Regions from separate parts of the Lysinibacillus sp. ACHW1.5 genome, predicted to be linked through region 2. Evidence: a T-box and tRNA genes for the amino acid it is inferred to sense, from the RefSeq annotation. Region 2 holds a T-box; the other regions hold tRNA genes.
The links. The T-box of region 2 lies ahead of metG (methionine--tRNA ligase). A T-box ahead of a tRNA ligase gene usually reads a tRNA of that ligase, here a tRNA-Met.
Positions count from the first base shown of each region.

Region 1: it has a tRNA-Met gene. The T-box ahead of metG (methionine--tRNA ligase) is inferred to sense a tRNA for this amino acid. The anticodon was not compared.
Region 3: it has a tRNA-Met gene. The T-box ahead of metG (methionine--tRNA ligase) is inferred to sense a tRNA for this amino acid. The anticodon was not compared.

Region 1 covers NZ_CP091777.1:3,527,773-3,534,555, reverse strand. The annotation lists rRNA gene L6W14_RS17785 (16S ribosomal RNA) at 1-202, shown strand, start outside; rRNA gene L6W14_RS17780 (23S ribosomal RNA) at 383-3,310, shown strand; rRNA gene rrf (5S ribosomal RNA) at 3,424-3,539, shown strand; tRNA gene L6W14_RS17770 (tRNA-Val) at 3,550-3,625, shown strand; tRNA gene L6W14_RS17765 (tRNA-Thr) at 3,629-3,704, shown strand; tRNA gene L6W14_RS17760 (tRNA-Lys) at 3,712-3,787, shown strand; tRNA gene L6W14_RS17755 (tRNA-Leu) at 3,805-3,889, shown strand; tRNA gene L6W14_RS17750 (tRNA-Gly) at 3,926-4,000, shown strand; tRNA gene L6W14_RS17745 (tRNA-Leu) at 4,006-4,094, shown strand; tRNA gene L6W14_RS17740 (tRNA-Arg) at 4,103-4,179, shown strand; tRNA gene L6W14_RS17735 (tRNA-Pro) at 4,189-4,265, shown strand; tRNA gene L6W14_RS17730 (tRNA-Ala) at 4,281-4,356, shown strand; tRNA gene L6W14_RS17725 (tRNA-Met) at 4,385-4,458, shown strand; tRNA gene L6W14_RS17720 (tRNA-Ile) at 4,466-4,542, shown strand; tRNA gene L6W14_RS17715 (tRNA-Ser) at 4,558-4,650, shown strand; tRNA gene L6W14_RS17710 (tRNA-Met) at 4,704-4,778, shown strand; tRNA gene L6W14_RS17705 (tRNA-Asp) at 4,782-4,857, shown strand; tRNA gene L6W14_RS17700 (tRNA-Phe) at 4,916-4,991, shown strand; tRNA gene L6W14_RS17695 (tRNA-Gly) at 4,997-5,070, shown strand; tRNA gene L6W14_RS17690 (tRNA-Ile) at 5,072-5,148, shown strand; tRNA gene L6W14_RS17685 (tRNA-Asn) at 5,153-5,229, shown strand; tRNA gene L6W14_RS17680 (tRNA-Ser) at 5,241-5,331, shown strand; tRNA gene L6W14_RS17675 (tRNA-Glu) at 5,334-5,405, shown strand; gene L6W14_RS17670 (VOC family protein) at 5,465-5,881, opposite strand; gene nadA (quinolinate synthase NadA) at 6,045-6,783, opposite strand, start outside.
Region 2 covers NZ_CP091777.1:4,207,959-4,214,741, forward strand. The annotation lists gene metG (methionine--tRNA ligase) at 1-787, opposite strand, end outside; T-box leader at 844-1,104, opposite strand; gene L6W14_RS21090 (HAD hydrolase-like protein) at 1,192-1,839, opposite strand; gene fosM (FosM family fosfomycin resistance protein) at 1,855-2,280, opposite strand; gene rsgA (ribosome small subunit-dependent GTPase A) at 2,298-3,368, opposite strand; gene L6W14_RS21105 (type III polyketide synthase) at 3,761-4,843, shown strand; gene L6W14_RS21110 (isoprenylcysteine carboxyl methyltransferase family protein) at 4,845-5,387, shown strand; gene L6W14_RS21115 (GTP-binding protein) at 5,408-6,601, opposite strand; gene rpmG (50S ribosomal protein L33) at 6,771-6,783, shown strand, end outside.
Region 3 covers NZ_CP091777.1:3,518,319-3,525,101, forward strand. The annotation lists gene L6W14_RS17525 (ABC transporter substrate-binding protein) at 1-103, opposite strand, end outside; gene L6W14_RS17530 (FecCD family ABC transporter permease) at 263-1,264, shown strand; gene L6W14_RS17535 (FecCD family ABC transporter permease) at 1,264-2,319, shown strand; gene L6W14_RS17540 (ABC transporter ATP-binding protein) at 2,335-3,129, shown strand; tRNA gene L6W14_RS17545 (tRNA-Glu) at 3,269-3,340, opposite strand; tRNA gene L6W14_RS17550 (tRNA-Ser) at 3,343-3,433, opposite strand; tRNA gene L6W14_RS17555 (tRNA-Asn) at 3,445-3,521, opposite strand; tRNA gene L6W14_RS17560 (tRNA-Ile) at 3,526-3,602, opposite strand; tRNA gene L6W14_RS17565 (tRNA-Gly) at 3,604-3,677, opposite strand; tRNA gene L6W14_RS17570 (tRNA-Phe) at 3,683-3,758, opposite strand; tRNA gene L6W14_RS17575 (tRNA-Asp) at 3,817-3,892, opposite strand; tRNA gene L6W14_RS17580 (tRNA-Met) at 3,896-3,970, opposite strand; tRNA gene L6W14_RS17585 (tRNA-Ser) at 4,024-4,116, opposite strand; tRNA gene L6W14_RS17590 (tRNA-Ile) at 4,132-4,208, opposite strand; tRNA gene L6W14_RS17595 (tRNA-Met) at 4,216-4,289, opposite strand; tRNA gene L6W14_RS17600 (tRNA-Ala) at 4,318-4,393, opposite strand; tRNA gene L6W14_RS17605 (tRNA-Pro) at 4,409-4,485, opposite strand; tRNA gene L6W14_RS17610 (tRNA-Arg) at 4,495-4,571, opposite strand; tRNA gene L6W14_RS17615 (tRNA-Leu) at 4,580-4,668, opposite strand; tRNA gene L6W14_RS17620 (tRNA-Gly) at 4,674-4,748, opposite strand; tRNA gene L6W14_RS17625 (tRNA-Leu) at 4,785-4,869, opposite strand; tRNA gene L6W14_RS17630 (tRNA-Lys) at 4,887-4,962, opposite strand; tRNA gene L6W14_RS17635 (tRNA-Thr) at 4,970-5,045, opposite strand; tRNA gene L6W14_RS17640 (tRNA-Val) at 5,049-5,124, opposite strand; rRNA gene rrf (5S ribosomal RNA) at 5,135-5,250, opposite strand; gene L6W14_RS17650 (cysteine desulfurase family protein) at 5,529-6,599, opposite strand; gene nadB (L-aspartate oxidase) at 6,700-6,783, shown strand, end outside.

The DNA of each region.
Region 1 (6,783 bases), 680 kb from region 2:
TCGCTAGTAATCGCGGATCAGCATGCCGCGGTGAATACGTTCCCGGGCCTTGTACACACCGCCCGTCACACCACGAGAGTTTGTAACACCCGAAGTCGGTGAGGTAACCTTTTGGAGCCAGCCGCCGAAGGTGGGATAGATGATTGGGGTGAAGTCGTAACAAGGTAGCCGTATCGGAAGGTGCGGCTGGATCACCTCCTTTCTAAGGATTATTTCGGAATACAAACCTTGGGTTTGTAAGATTACGTTTTGCGTTCAGTTTTGAAGGTTCATTCTTCTGAATGAAACACTTCAAAACTTGTTCTTTGAAAACTGGATAAAACGACATTGAAATTGTAACAAACACATTTATTTTTTAAGTTTTTTATAGGCTTAATAACTTGGTTAAGTTATTAAGGGCGCACGGCGAATGCCTTGGCACTAGGAGCCGAAGAAGGACGGCACTAACACCGATATGCTTCGGGGAGCTGTAAGTGAGCTTTGATCCGGAGATTTCCGAATGGGGGAACCCACTACGTTTAATCGCGTAGTATCTTGACGTGAATACATAGCGTCTTGAAGGCAGACCCAGGGAACTGAAACATCTAAGTACCTGGAGGAAGAGAAAGAAAAATCGATTCCCTGAGTAGCGGCGAGCGAAACGGGAAGAGCCCAAACCAAGAGGCTTGCCTCTTGGGGTTGTAGGACACTCTATACGGAGTTACAAAAGAGCGAGTTAGATGAAGCGACTTGGAAAGGTCCGCCAGAGCAGGTAAAAGCCCTGTAGTCGAAAGTTCGTTCTCTCCTGAGTGGATCCTGAGTACGGCGGAACACGTGAAATTCCGTCGGAATCCGGGAGGACCATCTCCCAAGGCTAAATACTACCTAGTGACCGATAGTGAACCAGTACCGTGAGGGAAAGGTGAAAAGCACCCCGGAAGGGGAGTGAAAGAGATCCTGAAACCGTGTGCCTACAAGTAGTTAGAGCCCGTTAATGGGTGATAGCGTGCCTTTTGTAGAATGAACCGGCGAGTTACGATTACGTGCGAGGTTAAGCTTTAGAAGGCGGAGCCGCAGCGAAAGCGAGTCTGAATAGGGCGAAGTAGTACGTGGTCGTAGACCCGAAACCAGGTGATCTACCCATGTCCAGGGTGAAGGTGAGGTAACACTTACTGGAGGCCCGAACCCACGCACGTTGAAAAGTGCGGGGATGAGGTGTGGGTAGCGGAGAAATTCCAATCGAACTTGGAGATAGCTGGTTCTCTCCGAAATAGCTTTAGGGCTAGCCTCGTGATGAGAATACTGGAGGTAGAGCACTGTTTGGACTAGGGGGCCATCCCGGTTTACCGAATTCAGACAAACTCCGAATGCCAGATATTTATACACGGGAGTCAGACTGCGAGTGATAAGATCCGTAGTCAAAAGGGAAACAGCCCAGACCACCAGCTAAGGTCCCAAAGTAATCGTTAAGTGGAAAAGGATGTGGCGTTGCACAGACAACCAGGATGTTGGCTTAGAAGCAGCCATCATTTAAAGAGTGCGTAATAGCTCACTGGTCGAGTGACGCTGCGCCGAAAATGTATCGGGGCTAAACGATTCACCGAAGCTGTGGATTGACATCTACGATGTCAGTGGTAGGAGAGCGTTCTAAGTGCGTTGAAGTCAGATCGGAAGGACTGGTGGAGCGCTTAGAAGTGAGAATGCCGGTATGAGTAGCGAAAGACGGGTGAGAATCCCGTCCACCGTATGACTAAGGTTTCCTGAGGAAGGCTCGTCCGCTCAGGGTTAGTCGGGACCTAAGCCGAGGCCGATAGGCGTAGGCGATGGACAACAGGTTGATATTCCTGTACCACCTCCTCACCGTTTGAGAAATGGGGGGACGCAGTAGGATAGGGTAAGCGCGCCGTTGGTTGTGCGCGTCCAAGCAGTAAGGCGTGTGTGTAGGCAAATCCGCACACTGTAACGTTGAGCTGTGATGGCGAGTCCGTATGGACGAAGTTCCTGATTTCACACTGCCAAGAAAAGCCTCTATCGAGGTGAGAGGTGCCCGTACCGCAAACCGACACAGGTAGTCGAGGAGAGAATCCTAAGGTGTGCGAGAGAACTCTCGTTAAGGAACTCGGCAAAATGACCCCGTAACTTCGGGAGAAGGGGTGCTCTTGAGCGTGCAAGCGCATGAGAGCCGCAGTGAATAGGCCCAGGCGACTGTTTAGCAAAAACACAGGTCTCTGCAAAACCGTAAGGTGACGTATAGGGGCTGACGCCTGCCCGGTGCTGGAAGGTTAAGAGGAGTGGTTAGCGCAAGCGAAGCTGCGAATTGAAGCCCCAGTAAACGGCGGCCGTAACTATAACGGTCCTAAGGTAGCGAAATTCCTTGTCGGGTAAGTTCCGACCCGCACGAAAGGCGTAACGATCTGGGCACTGTCTCAACGAGAGACTCGGTGAAATTATAGTACCTGTGAAGATGCAGGTTACCCGCGACAGGACGGAAAGACCCCGTGGAGCTTTACTGTAGCCTGATATTGAATTTTGGTACAACTTGTACAGGATAGGTAGGAGCCAGAGATCTCGGAGCGCCAGCTTCGAAGGAGGCGTCGGTGGGATACTACCCTGGTTGTATTGAAATTCTAACCCATGCCCCTTAGCGGGGCAGGAGACAGTGTCAGGCGGACAGTTTGACTGGGGCGGTCGCCTCCTAAAAGGTAACGGAGGCGCCCAAAGGTTCCCTCAGAATGGTTGGAAATCATTCGTAGAGTGTAAAGGCACAAGGGAGCTTGACTGCGAGACCTACAAGTCGAGCAGGGTCGAAAGACGGGCTTAGTGATCCGGTGGTTCCGCATGGAAGGGCCATCGCTCAACGGATAAAAGCTACCCCGGGGATAACAGGCTTATCTCCCCCAAGAGTCCACATCGACGGGGAGGTTTGGCACCTCGATGTCGGCTCATCGCATCCTGGGGCTGTAGTCGGTCCCAAGGGTTGGGCTGTTCGCCCATTAAAGCGGTACGCGAGCTGGGTTCAGAACGTCGTGAGACAGTTCGGTCCCTATCCGTCGTGGGCGTAGGAAATTTGAGAGGAGCTGTCCTTAGTACGAGAGGACCGGGATGGACACACCGCTGGTGTACCAGTTGTCTTGCCAAAGGCATCGCTGGGTAGCTATGTGTGGACGGGATAAGTGCTGAAAGCATCTAAGCATGAAGCCCCCCTCAAGATGAGATTTCCCATTACGCAAGTAAGTAAGATCCCTCAAAGACGATGAGGTAGATAGGTTCGAGGTGGAAGTGTGGTGACACATGGAGCTGACGAATACTAATCGATCGAGGACTTAACCAAAAAAGTTTGAAACATTCAATGCACCGTTTATCCAGTTTTGAAAGAACAAATCTTTCAACAAAAAAGAGAGCTTCAAGACGCAGTAATACGCCGTGTTTTGAAGGTCGAATAAGTCTAGTGATGATGGCAAAGAGGTCACACCCGTTTCCATACCGAACACGGAAGTTAAGCTCTTTAGCGCCGATGGTAGTTGGGGGCTTCCCCCTGTGAGAGTAGGACGTCGCTAGGCATAATACCCAGGAGGATTAGCTCAGCTGGGAGAGCATCTGCCTTACAAGCAGAGGGTCGGCGGTTCGAGCCCGTCATCCTCCACCATATGCCGGTTTAGCTCAGCAGGTAGAGCAACTGACTTGTAATCAGTAGGTCGTGGGTTCGATTCCTATAGCCGGCACCATTTTTTCGAGCCATTAGCTCAGTTGGTAGAGCATCTGACTTTTAATCAGAGGGTCGAAGGTTCGAGTCCTTCATGGCTCACCATTTTTAAATAATAATAAGCGGGTGTGGCGGAATTGGCAGACGCACTAGACTTAGGATCTAGCGCCGCAAGGCGTGGGGGTTCGACTCCCTTCACCCGCACCATTATTTTCATTGCCAGATAAAAAAGCTTATGCACATGCGGAAGTAGTTCAGTGGTAGAACACCACCTTGCCAAGGTGGGGGTCGCGAGTTCGAACCTCGTCTTCCGCTCCAAATGTGCCGGGGTGGCGGAACTGGCAGACGCACAGGACTTAAAATCCTGCGGTAGGTGACTACCGTACCGGTTCGATTCCGGTCCTCGGCACCATTTTAAATGCGCCCGTAGCTCAATTGGATAGAGCGTCTGACTACGGATCAGAAGGTTATGGGTTCGACTCCTGTCGGGCGCGCCATAAGAACAACGGGAAGTAGCTCAGCTTGGTAGAGCACTTGGTTTGGGACCAAGGGGTCGCAGGTTCGAATCCTGTCTTCCCGACCATTTCCAAAAAATTATGGGGCCTTAGCTCAGCTGGGAGAGCGCCTGCCTTGCACGCAGGAGGTCAGCGGTTCGATCCCGCTAGGCTCCACCATAAGTAAATTAACCAGTATAAAGATCCTGGCGGCGTAGCTCAGCTGGCTAGAGCGTACGGTTCATACCCGTAAGGTCGGGGGTTCGATCCCCTCTGCCGCCATCTTAAAGGACCTTTAGCTCAGTTGGTTAGAGCAGACGGCTCATAACCGTCCGGTCGCAGGTTCGAGTCCTGCAAGGTCCACCATTTATATATTGTAACGGAGGTATACCCAAGTCTGGCTGAAGGGATCGGTCTTGAAAACCGACAGGCGGGTAACACCGCGCGGGGGTTCGAATCCCTCTACCTCCTCCAGTTTTAAATTTTTATAAATGGTGCTTTAAAAACTCGAAACAACATAAAATTATCGCGGGGTGGAGCAGTGGTAGCTCGTCGGGCTCATAACCCGAAGGTCGTTGGTTCAAATCCGGCCCCCGCAACCAAAAGGTCCCGTGGTGTAGCGGTTAACATGCCTGCCTGTCACGCAGGAGATCGCCGGTTCGATCCCGGTCGGGACCGCCATTTTTAAAATAAAAGTCATGAGAAGCAAAAGAGTGAGAAAGCTTAGCATGGACGAAATGGGTCAGTAGCTCAGTTGGTAGAGCATTAGATTGAAGCTCTAAGTGTCGGCGGTTCGATTCCGTCCTGACCCACCATTTATGCGGGTGTAGTTTAATGGTAAAACCTCAGCCTTCCAAGCTGATGTCGTGGGTTCGATTCCCATCACCCGCTCCAAGGGCCTATAGCTCAGCTGGTTAGAGCGCACGCCTGATAAGCGTGAGGTCGATGGTTCGAGTCCATTTAGGCCCACCATTATTCCGAAGTAGCTCAGTTGGTAGTAGCACCTGACTGTTAATCAGGTTGTCGCAGGTTCGAGTCCTGCCTTCGGAGCCATTTTTTATTTTGGGGAAGTACTCAAGAGGCTGAAGAGGCGCCCCTGCTAAGGGTGTAGGTCGGGTAACCGGCGCGAGGGTTCAAATCCCTCCTTCTCCGCCATGGGCCCGTTGGTCAAGTGGTTAAGACACCGCCCTTTCACGGCGGTAACACGGGTTCGAATCCCGTACGGGTCATACTAGAAACAGTAGATGCAATTGCATCTACTGTTTTTTGATATTCATAGATACAAAATTTACTCTTGATTCAATGCATTTTCATCCATATAAACTACTTCCCAGATATGTCCATCTACATCCTGAAAACCCCAACCATACATAAATCCGTGATCTTGTGGTTCACTATAAGGTTTACCACCAGAGGCAAGTGCCTTATTCACTAATTGATCTACTTGTTCTCGGTTTTCAGCAGAGAGACATAAGATTGCTTCTGCAGAAGTAGTAGTATCTGTAACTTCTTTCTTACTAAATCCTTTAAATCGTTCTTCAACCATTATTAATACGAAGATATTTTCACTAATAATCATTGAGGCTGTTGTTTCATCACTGAATTGTTGATTGAACGCAAAACCTAATTCCTTAAAAAAACTGATAGATTTGTTTAGATCTTTTACTGGTAAATTGATAAAGATATTTTTCGATTGAAAAGCCATTTAGTATCACCTCCAAATTGACAGTATCATGGAGCATAAAGTCGTGTCAATTATAGCAATACAGGCGAAAATGAAGCCATCAGCACTATTGAAAGTAGGTGTTATGTCAAAAAAAACAGAAAGGTTATATCTTCAACCTTTCTGTTTAAAAAGCTTTAACTATTTATCCTCTGGCTAGCATTCTTTCAAGTGAACTAAGTGCTTCAGAAGTAGTATGTTCATCTACTTGTATACGGTTATGAGGTTGACCCTGATCAATACTTTCTAAGCTCCATAACAAATGTGGAAGGTCAATTCGATTCATTGTTAAACAAGGACAAAAGTTTTCATTTAAGGAGACAATATGTTTATCAGGATGCTGCTTAATAATGCGATTGACAAGGTTCATTTCTGTTCCAATTGCCCATGCAGATCCGCTTGGAGCTCGATTGATTGTATCAATAATGTATTTTGTGGAGCCTGCATCATCAGCCGCTGCTACCACTTCACGGCTGCACTCTGGGTGAACGATAATCCTCATAGTCGGGTGTTCTTTGCGAATAACCTCTGTATGTTGAACAGTAAAACCTTCGTGCACAGAGCAGTGACCCTTCCAAAGAATAACTTGGATATTTTCAAGAGGCTCTTTTGTTTCGAGCATGTTCTTATGTGGATTCCAAACAGCCATATTTTCAAGAGGTATACCTAAATCATAGGCAGTATTTCTTCCTAAATGTTGGTCAGGTAAAAAGAAGATACGCTGTTTTTGGGTAAAAGCCCATTGAACAAGTTCCTTTGCATTCGACGAAGTGACACAAGCACCACCATGTCTTCCAGTAAAGGCTTTAATAGCCGCAGTTGAATTAACATAGGTTAGAGGAATAATCGTATCCCCAAAGAGTTCTTGAAGAATTGGCCATGCT
Region 2 (6,783 bases):
CTGTTAAGTACCCTGCTACAGCTTCAATCCATACATATATTTTTTTCCCTTCAAAACCTGGCACTGGAACATCTATGCCATTCGGTAAATCTCTTGTTACTGCTCGGTCGGGAACTCCCTCTGCCAAGTATCGCTCCGTTAACCCTAAAGCATTGTCACGCCAACGTTTCTCGGCTTTCGCTTGTGCTAAATAAGACTCCAACCTTCCTTGAAATTGACTAAAGGTAAAATAAAAGTGCTCAGTTTCCCGAATAACAGGTTCGTTCCCACATATTTTGCAGCGCTTATCAATTAAATCCAATGGGTCTAAAATTTCTGAGCAGTTATCACATTGATCTCCCCTTGCTTTCGCTCCACAATTTGGACAGAGCCCCTCGACAAATCGATCTGGTAGAAATTGTTTATCCGTCTCACAGTAAGCCTGTTCAATTTTCTTCTTGTATAAGAAATTATTAGCCAGTAGCTGTAAGAAAAGGGCCTTAACGGATTCATGGTGGTGCTCCGCATCCGTTCTTGTGTACAAATCATAGGTAAATCCTAAATCATGAAAGCATCTTGTAAACTCCTCATGATAGTGATTAGCTATAGCTTCTGTCGTTGTATTTTCTTGGGCGGCACGAATAGAAATGGGTGTACCATTACAATCACTGCCCGATACATATAAAACCTGCTCACCTTTTTGTCGGTAATATCTAGCCAAAATATCACCTGGTAATAATGCGGCAACATGCCCTAAATGCAAAGAGCCATTTGCATACGGCCAAGCGCCTCCAATAACAATCGTCATTCTAAATTGCTCCCCTCACAGAAAAAATGATAAAAAAAATCGCCCTAATCAAATCTGATTAGGACGAGTATACCCGTGTTACCACCTATATTTACAAATAGCTCACACTATTTGCCTCTATCAGTACGTCTTCACTCAAAAAAGAGATACTGCTGCTGTTGTAACGAGTGCCCATCTCGTCGTAATCTACTGGCTAAAAAGCTTTCGGTACGAAGCTCAAAGGTCATTTTCAAAAGGGTTCATTTACCTCATTTCCACCAACAGAGGCTCTCTATAAAATGCTAATCCAATTTACTTTTCCTTCTCAATGCTTTTTCTATAGGATTGGCATTATTTTACGCCTTCTTGTGAAGAATTGCAATGACTGTTATAAAAGCGTCTTTTTTTTAATTCATTTTCTTGAGTTAATCGAATGTAACCTTTAGCAAATCAGTTAAATCATCAATTACTATATCTGCTTTTTCTAACTCCTTATCTTGTGCAAAGTCAAAGCGAACACCTATTGATAGTAATTGATTGTCATGTGCAGCTTGGATATCCGAAGAACGATCTCCTACCACTGCTCCATAATCAATTTTATTTTCATCTACAACTCTTTTTACCAGATCTGATTTATGCCCACTTGCAATTGCTTGAATGCTATAAATTCCTTTTATAAAACGCTCCAACTGATAGGTTTCGACGATTGCCTGTAAATAGTCAACCTGTCCATTACTCGCTATGTATAACGGATAATTCTCTGACAATGTTGCAAGGGTTTGTTCAGCGTTTGGATACAAAGCACCTTTATGTCCACGTATTTGCTCAATCAGCTTTACATGGAATAATACATTGCTCTCTTCTCGTATCTCTAAAGCATGCATAGGACATAATGTTTCCCACACAACAGGTAAAGGAACCCCCATTATTTCTCTATATTTTTCTATAGGTGTTTCTCCCTGCCACAAGCCGTTTGTCCGCAGCACATCAAATGTTGCATCGAGCGCAGGCTCTAAAATAAGATTGGTTTGAAATAATGTTCCGTCCATATCAAAAATAAACGCTTTATTCATAAAATCTCTCCTTCATTAGTTATCAAAAAACAACATATGCTGCTTTTCTTGCTTATAAAAACTCAAACGATCCTGCAAAGTTCCTGTATGAAATTCAAATTTATGACCATCAGGATCTGTAAAGTAAATCGATTTTTTATCCTTTTCATCTCTTTGCCGACCTGCTAAAATATTGACCTTTAGCTGCACCAATCTGTCATACATATTATCAAAGTCATCCTCAGCGATTGTGAAGGCAATGTGTGTATAGGAATGATGGATGTCATTACGGGGTATATCCTTTTCTACATTAAGAGCTAGCCACAGCCCATTTACATCAAAATAGGCTGTGCTGTTCCCCTTTACTAGCAACTTGGCATCAAATACTCTTTCATAAAAAGTGATGGATTCCTCTAAATTAGAAACTGAAAACAATAAATGATTGATGTTTTGAATTGTCATGGTTGTGCTCCTATTGATTATTTCTTCCCCTTTTTCATTCCCTTGGCTATTTGCTTCCACTTGCGCTGCTCCTCAAGTTTTGCTTGCGTATTTGTTTTGCGCTCCATATAAGCCAATTCTCTTTGCAGCTTAAAATAGCTTTGTAGACGATATTGGTCCAAGTCTCCATCTACTATAGCTTGCTGGACAGCACAATAAGGCTCTTTTTGATGTGTACAATCACGATAACGACAAGCTGTTGCTAGTTCCTCAATATCTTGAAAGCTAGAAGCTAAACTATCCCCTTGATCCCACAATTGAAGCTCACGCATTCCTGGCGTATCAATTAGACAGCCACCAGCAGGCAATACTACTAGCTCTCGATGGGTTGTTGTATGTCGTCCCTTGGCATCATCCTCACGTATACCCGCTACCTTCATTAGTATCTCACCACATAAAGCATTTGTTAATGTGGATTTCCCTGCTCCAGAAGACCCCAATAGTGCCCCCGTGACCCCCTCTGTGAATAACGTCTGAATTTCCTTTAGACCTTCTCCCGATAGAGCACTCGTTACAAAGATATCCACACCAAAGGCTACAGACTCCACTTCTTGTACTAAGCTCGAAACATCCTCGCATAAATCAGCTTTTGTCAGGACAATAATGGGCTTTGCCCCTGAATCCCAAGCAGCCACTAAATATCTCTCCAAACGTCGAATATTAAAATCTGCGTTCAAGCTCATAACAAGTAACACAATATCGACATTTGATGCGACAATCTGTTCTTGAATTTCCGTTCCTGCAACTTTACGTGAAAATACGGATTTTCGTTGGAATAGCTGATGAATAATTGCTCGTTCCTCTCCGGGCATTTTCTCCACTAGCACCCAATCACCAACTGCTGGATAGTCCTCCCTCGCTAAAGATGTATACGCATAATGACCAGCAATTGTCGCAAGCCATTCTCCCTCTTCAGCTAACACCCGATAAGAATGCTTATGCTCTAAAGTAACCCTTGCAGGCACACAATTTTTTAATTTAGCCTGTTTTTTCATTTCTATCATTTGCTCTTCAAAATATGTTGTAAAACCTAATGTTGTTAAATTCAATTTATTTTCCTCCTAAACGTATGATGCCTCAGCGAAAATAGTTGTCATCCGCAAGAGGCCCTATCGCAATTCACCTTTTGGAACTACAATAAAAAACCTTGTAGCTGCAATTCGGCAGTTACAAGGTTTCACAGGCACGTTTAAAAGATACACAAATACCCCAAGTTATGGCACGGCGTCACTTTGTATATTTTAGGCGTGTGAAATTGAACAAACCGGATTGCAGTTCGCTAATTACAGATCTATTCATCATGTCACATCACCTACTTTCCATTTAGTTGTTATCAATATAGCTAAATTTTCAGAAATTGTCAATTACAATATTATAAGCATTTATTCCAATCTTCCACGCATACAATGAACAAAACCATTAAATGCGAGGAGATGTTGGATTGCCTAAAATCATTTCAATTAGCACATATCAACCACCTTACACATTACAGCAAGATAACGCAGAGGAACTAACGAAAGAGCTTTTTTATGCAAAAATTCCAAAACTAGAGCGCTACTTAAAGGTTTTTGAAAATGGTGGCATCGACACACGCCATTTTTGTGTGCCAGCTGAATGGCATCGTACGAATCACTCCTTTGAAGAACGTAATAATTTATATATTGAGTTAGCTACACAATACAGTGTAAGTGTCATTCAAGCATGTTTAGCTAATTCAGCTTTTTTATCCTCATCTATTCCTACTGAGGACATCGATGCCATCATTTTTGTTAGCAGTACAGGAATTTCAACACCTAGCATTGACGCACGTGTTATGAACAAGCTTCCCTTTTCAGATCGACTTAAACGCATTCCTCTATGGGGTCTTGGTTGTGCAGGAGGAGCCGCTGGTATAAGCAGAGCCTATGATTTTTGTAAAGCCCATCCACATGCAAAGGTACTTGTCGTTTGTGTCGAGTTATGTAGCCTCACTTTTCAGCCAAATGATTTTTCTAAAAGTAATTTAATTGGTGCTTCCCTTTTTGCCGATGGTGCAGCATGCATACTTGTTTGTGGGGATGAAGTAGCTATCGCAACAAAAAGGCCAACCCCTAATATTCTAGCTACAGGTTCTAAATGGATGCCAGATTCGGAAAATGTAATGGGTTGGGATGTGAAAAACAACGGGCTTCATGTCGTTTTCCAAAAAAGTATTCCTTCTATTATTACCAATTGGCTCGGACCTTTCATTGAGCAATTTTTAATGGAACAAGGACTGTATAGCGAACAATTGACTCATTTTATTGCGCACCCTGGGGGAAAAAAGGTATTAAAAGCTTACGAAGATACACTTTATCTATCTCCCCAAAAAACCGACATTTCTCGGGAAATATTGAGACGACATGGTAATATGTCATCACCGACAGTGTTATACGTATTAGAGCAGTTTATGTTAAATGAAGGACAAGTGGAGGATACAGGCTTGCTCGTAGCTCTTGGCCCTGGTTTTTGTGCAGAAGCTGTATTATTAAACTGGAGGGAGTAACATGATCTTCTATTTTATTTTTATCCTTGTCGTTCTACAAAGATTGACAGAGGTTGTTATTGCCAAGCGCAATGAGAAGTGGATGCTTTCTCAAGGAGCCTATGAAGTAGGTGCTTCACACTACCCCTATATGGTAGCCATGCATATTAGCTTTTTTCTGTTTTTAATAGTGGAAATCGTCACAAACAACAATGGTATCTCGCCCTTATTTCCGTTATTTTTTATATTATTTTTAGCTGTGCAGGCTTTAAGAATCTGGTGTATTCGCTCTTTAGGCACTTTTTGGAATACAAAGATCCTCATTTTACCTGACGCACATGTTGTTCGTAAAGGGCCATATGAATATATGCGCCATCCCAATTATGCGGTAGTTTGTTTAGAAATCCTTTTGCTACCACTCATGTTTCAGGCATACTTTACAGCATTTTGTTTTACATTACTCAATATTACAATGCTTTCTGTCCGAATACCTATAGAAGAAAAAGCATTACGAGATGCTACTAATTATAATCGTGTATTTCAAAAGAAGATTTCGGAGTCTTAGCCGAAATCTTCTTTTCTTCTTTATTGCCATTCCCAGTTAAAGGGATCTTGTAGACGTTCCCAAGGGTTCTGAAACTCTTCATTTGTTAACAAACAGTTGTCCAACTGTTTAGTGATGTCTTCTCGATCTAGATCAATGCCAATAATCACAAGTTGTGTCATTCGATCTCCGAACTCTTCATCCCAATCTTCCAATACTTCAGGGCTTTGCTGGAATACATCCTGCTGCTGGGCTTGAGAGAGTGCCGCTACCCAATAAGAGACTGGTTCAATTTTTGCAGATGACCCCGCTTGCGATAATAATAGCGCAACTTCCTGATGTCTTGCACTCCAAATAATACCCTTTGCTCGTACTATTGAATCTGGCATGTGATCACACCACTCAACAAAGCGCATCGGATGAAACGGTCTTTTGCGTTTATAGGTAAAAGAAGAGATCCCGTACTCCTCAGTCTCTGGTGTATGGTTTTCATGACCAAGCTCCAACTCCTTTAACCAACCAGCCGATTCAGAGACACGTTCAAAGTCAAAGCGCCCCGTATTTAAAATTTCAACTGGATCAATAACACCATTTGTTGTACGTATAATTTTTGCCTCATGCTGGAATGCACGTAAAATACGTTCTAATCGCTCAAGCTCCTCTGCGGATACTAAATCGCACTTATTTAAAATAAGGACATCACAAAATTCAATTTGATCAATAAGAAGGTCTGCAACATCACGCTCATCTAATTCACCAACAGCTTCCTTCCGCTCCAATAAGCTTTCCCCAGACTGAAAATCATGCCAAAAACGATGGGCATCTACGACAGTAACCATTGTATCTAATCGACAAAACTTCGTTAAATCAATGCCAAGCTCCTCGTCTAAATAACTAAATGTTTGTGCAACTGGAATCGGCTCACTAATCCCTGTCGATTCAATCAAAATGTAATCAATATTGCCTAGCTTCGAAAGACGTTCCACCTCCTGCAATAGATCCTCTCGTAATGTACAGCAAATACAACCATTCGATAGCTCCACAAATTTCTCTTCTGTACGTGATATACCGCTACCATTTGCGATAAGCTCCGCATCAATATTAATTTCACTCATATCATTCACAATAACAGCGACACGTAAATCCTTTTTGTTTTGCAATACATGATTCATCATTGTTGTCTTACCAGAACCTAAATATCCACTCAATACTGTAACAGGAATTTTCTTTGTCATTCTTACAACTCCTCAAATCGTAATCATTACTATTTACATTTTGTAATTAAATCATATTATTTTGGAAAATGCAAAGCTTTTTATTACTAGTGAAATTAAACTTGACAATATCCAGTGAGAAATATATTGTTTAAATCGTAATAATTACTATTTAAAAGGAGGTCCTTCAATGCGTGTACAAG
Region 3 (6,783 bases), 690 kb from region 2:
TACTTTCTTCTTTGGCATTATCTTTAGAAGTACCGCATGCTGCCAGAACAAAAATAGCAACCACAGCTAGTAAAACTAATAGTTTTGGAAAAGCTTTTTGCACCTTTTCTTCCTCCAATGTATATGATAAAATGTTTAAGCATATTTGACGAGAATGAAAATCACTTTCATCTGTCTAAGAACGATATTAATCGTATTGTATGTAACTATCAATGTCAATAACTAATTTATTAATTTTCCAAGAAAAGAGTACACGTTAAATATGATATTAAAAAATAATTATTCTAAAATGATTGCTTTACTAGTAGGAGTCATACTATTACTTCTTTCTATGGGGATCAGTATTGTGTATGGTTATGCAAATACTTCTATTCAAACTACGTATGAATCTTTTAGACAATTTAACCATTCAAATGAGCATCTTATTATTCAAAATGTTCGAATTCCAAGAGCTCTTATAGCCAGTTGCGTTGGTGCTTCATTAGCTATTACAGGCGTGCTTATGCAGACCTTAACGAAAAATCCATTAGCCTCTCCTGGAATTTTGGGCATTAATGCAGGAGCAGGCTTTGCTGTTGTCTTTGCCATGATTTTTTTCCACATTTCAAGCTTGCAATCTTTTGCGTGGATTGCATTTCTTGGTGCAGCAATCGCTGCTTTATCCGTTTATGGGATTAGTTTCTCAGGTAGAGATGCTGTTACTCCAGTGAAAATAACTTTAGCTGGTGCTGCCATCAGTGCCCTATTTGCATCATTTACGCAAGGTTTACTCGCTACAAATGAAGCAGAGCTTGATCAAGTTTTGTTTTGGTTAGCAGGTTCTGTACAAGGTAGAAAACTTGAAATTCTACTATCTGTTCTACCATATCTAGTAATTGGGTGGATTGCTGCCCTCATCATTTCCCCCAAAATGAATATTCTCGCTCTTGGCGATGATGTAGCAAGAGGTCTTGGTTTACGTTTAGGACTTATGAAGATATTGGTCGGTCTTATTGTTATTTTTTTAGCAGGGGGAGCAGTTGCAATTGCTGGCCCCATTGGTTTTATAGGGATTGTCGTTCCCCATTTTGCGCGCAAGTTTGTCGGCACTGATCATCGATGGCTTATTCCTATGGCTGCTTTACTTGGGGGGATACTTTTATTGCTGGCTGATGTTGCGGCTCGTTATATTATCATGCCACAAGAAGTTCCAGTAGGCGTCATGACTGCTATGATTGGCACACCATTCTTTATTTACCTTGCGCGAAAAGGTGGAAAAAAATAATGAAACATGTAAAAACAATTCGTTTACTTCAACAAAAAATTTCATTTTTAATAGATGTACAAGCTATAAAAAAATTAACAGTGATTTGCATACTAACTCTTGCCGTGTTCTTTCTTAGTGCATCATTTGGTGATTCATTCATCAATCCATTTAAAGTTTTACAAGCTTTTTTTGGTTACGGCTCAGATTTTGATCAACTGATTATTATTGATTTTCGAATGCCTCGAATTTTCATGGCCTTGTTTGCTGGAATGGCGTTAGCCGTCGCAGGTGCAGTTTTACAAGGAATCATTAAAAATCCACTTGCCTCACCTGATATAATCGGCATATCTGCTGGTGGTGGGGCAGCGGTTGTTGGTTTCTTAGCCATTTTCAGTGATTCTAATCACTCTTTAACAGTTAGTATAGAGTGGTTGCCATTAGCAGGATTCATAGGTGCTACTATCGTCGGATGTATAGTCTACCTATTTGCTTGGAAAGATGGTGTCACACCAAATCGTCTTGTCTTAATCGGTATTAGCGTGTCGGCATTCATGCAAGCAATTACTACAATGTTAATGATTATCGGCCCAATTTATCAAGCAAGTGAAGCGAATAAATGGATTACGGGTAGTGTCAAAAGTTCGGATTGGGATCAAGTACAAATCGTTGTTCCATTGATTATTGTACTTCTACTTATAACCTTTTTTATTACTCGGCAGTTAAATGTTCAAGAATTAGGTGATGATACAGCATCAAGCCTAGGGCAGCCTGTTCAAAAAACACGCCTTTACTTAATTCTATTATGTTCCAGTTTAGTAGCGAGTGCCATAGCATTTGCTGGTGCTATTGGGTTTGTAGGATTAATGGCTCCTCATATTGCACGACGCATTGTTGGTTCATCGTTCGGTGTACTTATTCCAGCATCCGCTGCAATTGGTGCATTGCTTGTAATGGTTGCAGATATTATAGGTCGTACAGCATTTAGCCCATTAGAAGTACCCGCAGGCGTCTTTACTGCTGCTATCGGTGCTCCTTACTTTATCTATTTATTATTTAGAAACCCTAAAAAATAAAGGAGTCTATACTACATGACTGAATCTTTATTAACCAAATCCCTAACATTAAGTTATGGTGATTTTAATATTATCGAAGATCTCAATTTATCTATTCCTTTGAATGAAATTACTGTATTAATCGGAGCGAATGGCTGTGGAAAATCCACACTCTTACGCTCCATTGCTCGATTATTAAAACCTAAAAAAGGCTCCGTTTTATTAGACGGTGAGGATATTTTTAAATTATCAACAAAACAAGTGGCTAAAAACCTCTCTATTCTTCCTCAATCTCCTGTTGCACCAGAAGGGTTAACTGTCCTACAACTTGTGAAACAAGGTCGCTATCCTTACCAGAGTTGGCGACAACAGTGGACTGAAAAGGATGAAGAAATCGTTTTAAACGCTTTAAAAGCTACAGGCACTGAGCATTTACAAGATAGACCAGTAGATGAGCTATCAGGAGGACAACGTCAACGTGCTTGGATAGCTATGACGCTTGCTCAAGATACAGATATCATTCTTTTAGACGAGCCTACGACATACTTAGATTTAACTCATCAAATAGACGTTTTAGATTTACTATACGAATTGAACCAACAGCAAAAGCGAACTATTATTATGGTCCTACATGATATTAATCTTGCTTGTCGCTATGCCGATCATATTATTACAGTGCGTGACCGTGGTGTCTATCGTCAAGGGAAACCAGAAGAAATTATGACCACTGATTTAGTTAATCATGTGTTTGACCTTGATTGCCAAATGACGACAGATCCAATCTTTGGTACACCTCTTTGCATCCCATATGGAAAAGGACGAAAAATTTAATCACTATTTTAAAAAAAAACAAGCCTACACAGTTTAATCATTCTGTGTAGGCTTTCATTTATTATAGCTAAGTTATAAATCTAAATATCAAGTAAATTAAAAAGTGCAGTAGATGTAAATTCATCTACTGCACTTAGTATGACCCGTACGGGATTCGAACCCGTGTTACCGCCGTGAAAGGGCGGTGTCTTAACCACTTGACCAACGGGCCCATGGCGGAGAAGGAGGGATTTGAACCCTCGCGCCGGTTACCCGACCTACACCCTTAGCAGGGGCGCCTCTTCAGCCTCTTGAGTACTTCCCCAAAATAAAAAATGGCTCCGAAGGCAGGACTCGAACCTGCGACAACCTGATTAACAGTCAGGTGCTACTACCAACTGAGCTACTTCGGAATAATGGTGGGCCTAAATGGACTCGAACCATCGACCTCACGCTTATCAGGCGTGCGCTCTAACCAGCTGAGCTATAGGCCCTTGGAGCGGGTGATGGGAATCGAACCCACGACATCAGCTTGGAAGGCTGAGGTTTTACCATTAAACTACACCCGCATAAATGGTGGGTCAGGACGGAATCGAACCGCCGACACTTAGAGCTTCAATCTAATGCTCTACCAACTGAGCTACTGACCCATTTCGTCCATGCTAAGCTTTCTCACTCTTTTGCTTCTCATGACTTTTATTTTAAAAATGGCGGTCCCGACCGGGATCGAACCGGCGATCTCCTGCGTGACAGGCAGGCATGTTAACCGCTACACCACGGGACCTTTTGGTTGCGGGGGCCGGATTTGAACCAACGACCTTCGGGTTATGAGCCCGACGAGCTACCACTGCTCCACCCCGCGATAATTTTATGTTGTTTCGAGTTTTTAAAGCACCATTTATAAAAATTTAAAACTGGAGGAGGTAGAGGGATTCGAACCCCCGCGCGGTGTTACCCGCCTGTCGGTTTTCAAGACCGATCCCTTCAGCCAGACTTGGGTATACCTCCGTTACAATATATAAATGGTGGACCTTGCAGGACTCGAACCTGCGACCGGACGGTTATGAGCCGTCTGCTCTAACCAACTGAGCTAAAGGTCCTTTAAGATGGCGGCAGAGGGGATCGAACCCCCGACCTTACGGGTATGAACCGTACGCTCTAGCCAGCTGAGCTACGCCGCCAGGATCTTTATACTGGTTAATTTACTTATGGTGGAGCCTAGCGGGATCGAACCGCTGACCTCCTGCGTGCAAGGCAGGCGCTCTCCCAGCTGAGCTAAGGCCCCATAATTTTTTGGAAATGGTCGGGAAGACAGGATTCGAACCTGCGACCCCTTGGTCCCAAACCAAGTGCTCTACCAAGCTGAGCTACTTCCCGTTGTTCTTATGGCGCGCCCGACAGGAGTCGAACCCATAACCTTCTGATCCGTAGTCAGACGCTCTATCCAATTGAGCTACGGGCGCATTTAAAATGGTGCCGAGGACCGGAATCGAACCGGTACGGTAGTCACCTACCGCAGGATTTTAAGTCCTGTGCGTCTGCCAGTTCCGCCACCCCGGCACATTTGGAGCGGAAGACGAGGTTCGAACTCGCGACCCCCACCTTGGCAAGGTGGTGTTCTACCACTGAACTACTTCCGCATGTGCATAAGCTTTTTTATCTGGCAATGAAAATAATGGTGCGGGTGAAGGGAGTCGAACCCCCACGCCTTGCGGCGCTAGATCCTAAGTCTAGTGCGTCTGCCAATTCCGCCACACCCGCTTATTATTATTTAAAAATGGTGAGCCATGAAGGACTCGAACCTTCGACCCTCTGATTAAAAGTCAGATGCTCTACCAACTGAGCTAATGGCTCGAAAAAATGGTGCCGGCTATAGGAATCGAACCCACGACCTACTGATTACAAGTCAGTTGCTCTACCTGCTGAGCTAAACCGGCATATGGTGGAGGATGACGGGCTCGAACCGCCGACCCTCTGCTTGTAAGGCAGATGCTCTCCCAGCTGAGCTAATCCTCCTGGGTATTATGCCTAGCGACGTCCTACTCTCACAGGGGGAAGCCCCCAACTACCATCGGCGCTAAAGAGCTTAACTTCCGTGTTCGGTATGGGAACGGGTGTGACCTCTTTGCCATCATCACTAGACTTTGTTATGTATCTTGTTTTGAAGTTGTTTACCTGTCCTTCAAGACAAGAATTATTGTATAACGTTTTCTAACATTGTGCAATACTTTTTTATAAAAAAAAGAAATTATTACTTTTTAAAGATATTTTTGTTAAGTAAGAGAAAATATTGCCCTGCAAAATATTATAGCAATTGTTGGTTCAAAAGAAAACAATTATTTTATTTGGCCGATATTATTAGCTTATAATCTATTTCAATACAAGTGAAGAATATAGATAATCCTTCACTCGTCTATTCATTAAATATTTGAAAGCTCTATTTTTAATTTTACAATATCCTCAAGTGTAGTGGCGGGACCAAAAGATATTCTAAAAAATTGGCGTGCCGCTTCCAAAGAGAATCCCATTGATAGAATAGCCTTTGTTCCCGATTTACTACGAATATCACATGCACTACCTGTAGAGATACAGATTCCCGCCTCATTTAACTTTAAAAGAACATATTGCCCCTCTACTTTTTCCATCATTACCCCACAAATATTAGGTAGTTGCTGTTTACACTCAACGAGCTGACATTTTTCAGGTAAATTATTTTCAAAATAATTTCTTAGCGTTTCATAATGTTGCAATTCATATTGATAGTTTTCAATTGCCGCGGCAAAGGCCACGATTGCAGGAGTATCTAATGTCCCCCCTCTAAGACCCCTCTCATGTGTCAAACCCGGTGTTAATGCAGGTACTCTGATTGCAGGGTTCAGATATATAGCACCACAGCCCTTTGGTCCGCCTATTTTATGAGCCGAGATGGTAATCGCATCTGCCCCTTTTGGTATAGCTAGTTTGCCAAATGATTGTACACAATCAACATGACAGAATATATTTGATTTTCTTGCCATCTTTACGATTTTCTCTACAGGCTGGATTGAACCAATTTCAGAATTGACATGTTGAATGGTAATCAAAGCAGTCTCTTCCCGGATTGCTTGTTGCAATTGCCCCAGATCCACACAACCATCCTTCTGCAAAGGTAATTTTGTTACAGTAAAGCCCTTTTTCTCAAGTGTATTCAAAGCCGCATGCACTGACGTATGCTCAGCTTGAGATGAAATAATGTGTTTTCCTTTTTTTGAGGCTAGCGCTAACGACAAGATGGCTATGAGATTTCCTTCTGTTCCACTACCCGTAAAAATTACGCCATCACTAGTTACACCTAGGGCTTGGGCTACAACCTCCCTTGATTGCTGGACAAAATAAAAAGCTTGTCCCCCTAAATCATGCAAACTCGCACTATTTCCATAATACCGTTGTGCCACCTCTACATATGCCTCAAGAGATTCCCTCATCATAGGTGATGTTGCAGCATAATCCATATAAATCATCGTCTTCTTCCTCTCTTGTTCATCAGGTCTTGTTTTCTTTTATATTTTATGTAAAGATAAGTGTCAAGACAACTGTAAAGAAGGTATAACGATGGATGTAAAGACAGACATCCTTATAATTGGTAGTGGTATTGCTGCACTTCAGGCTGCTTTAGTGCTTGAAAAACATTTTCAA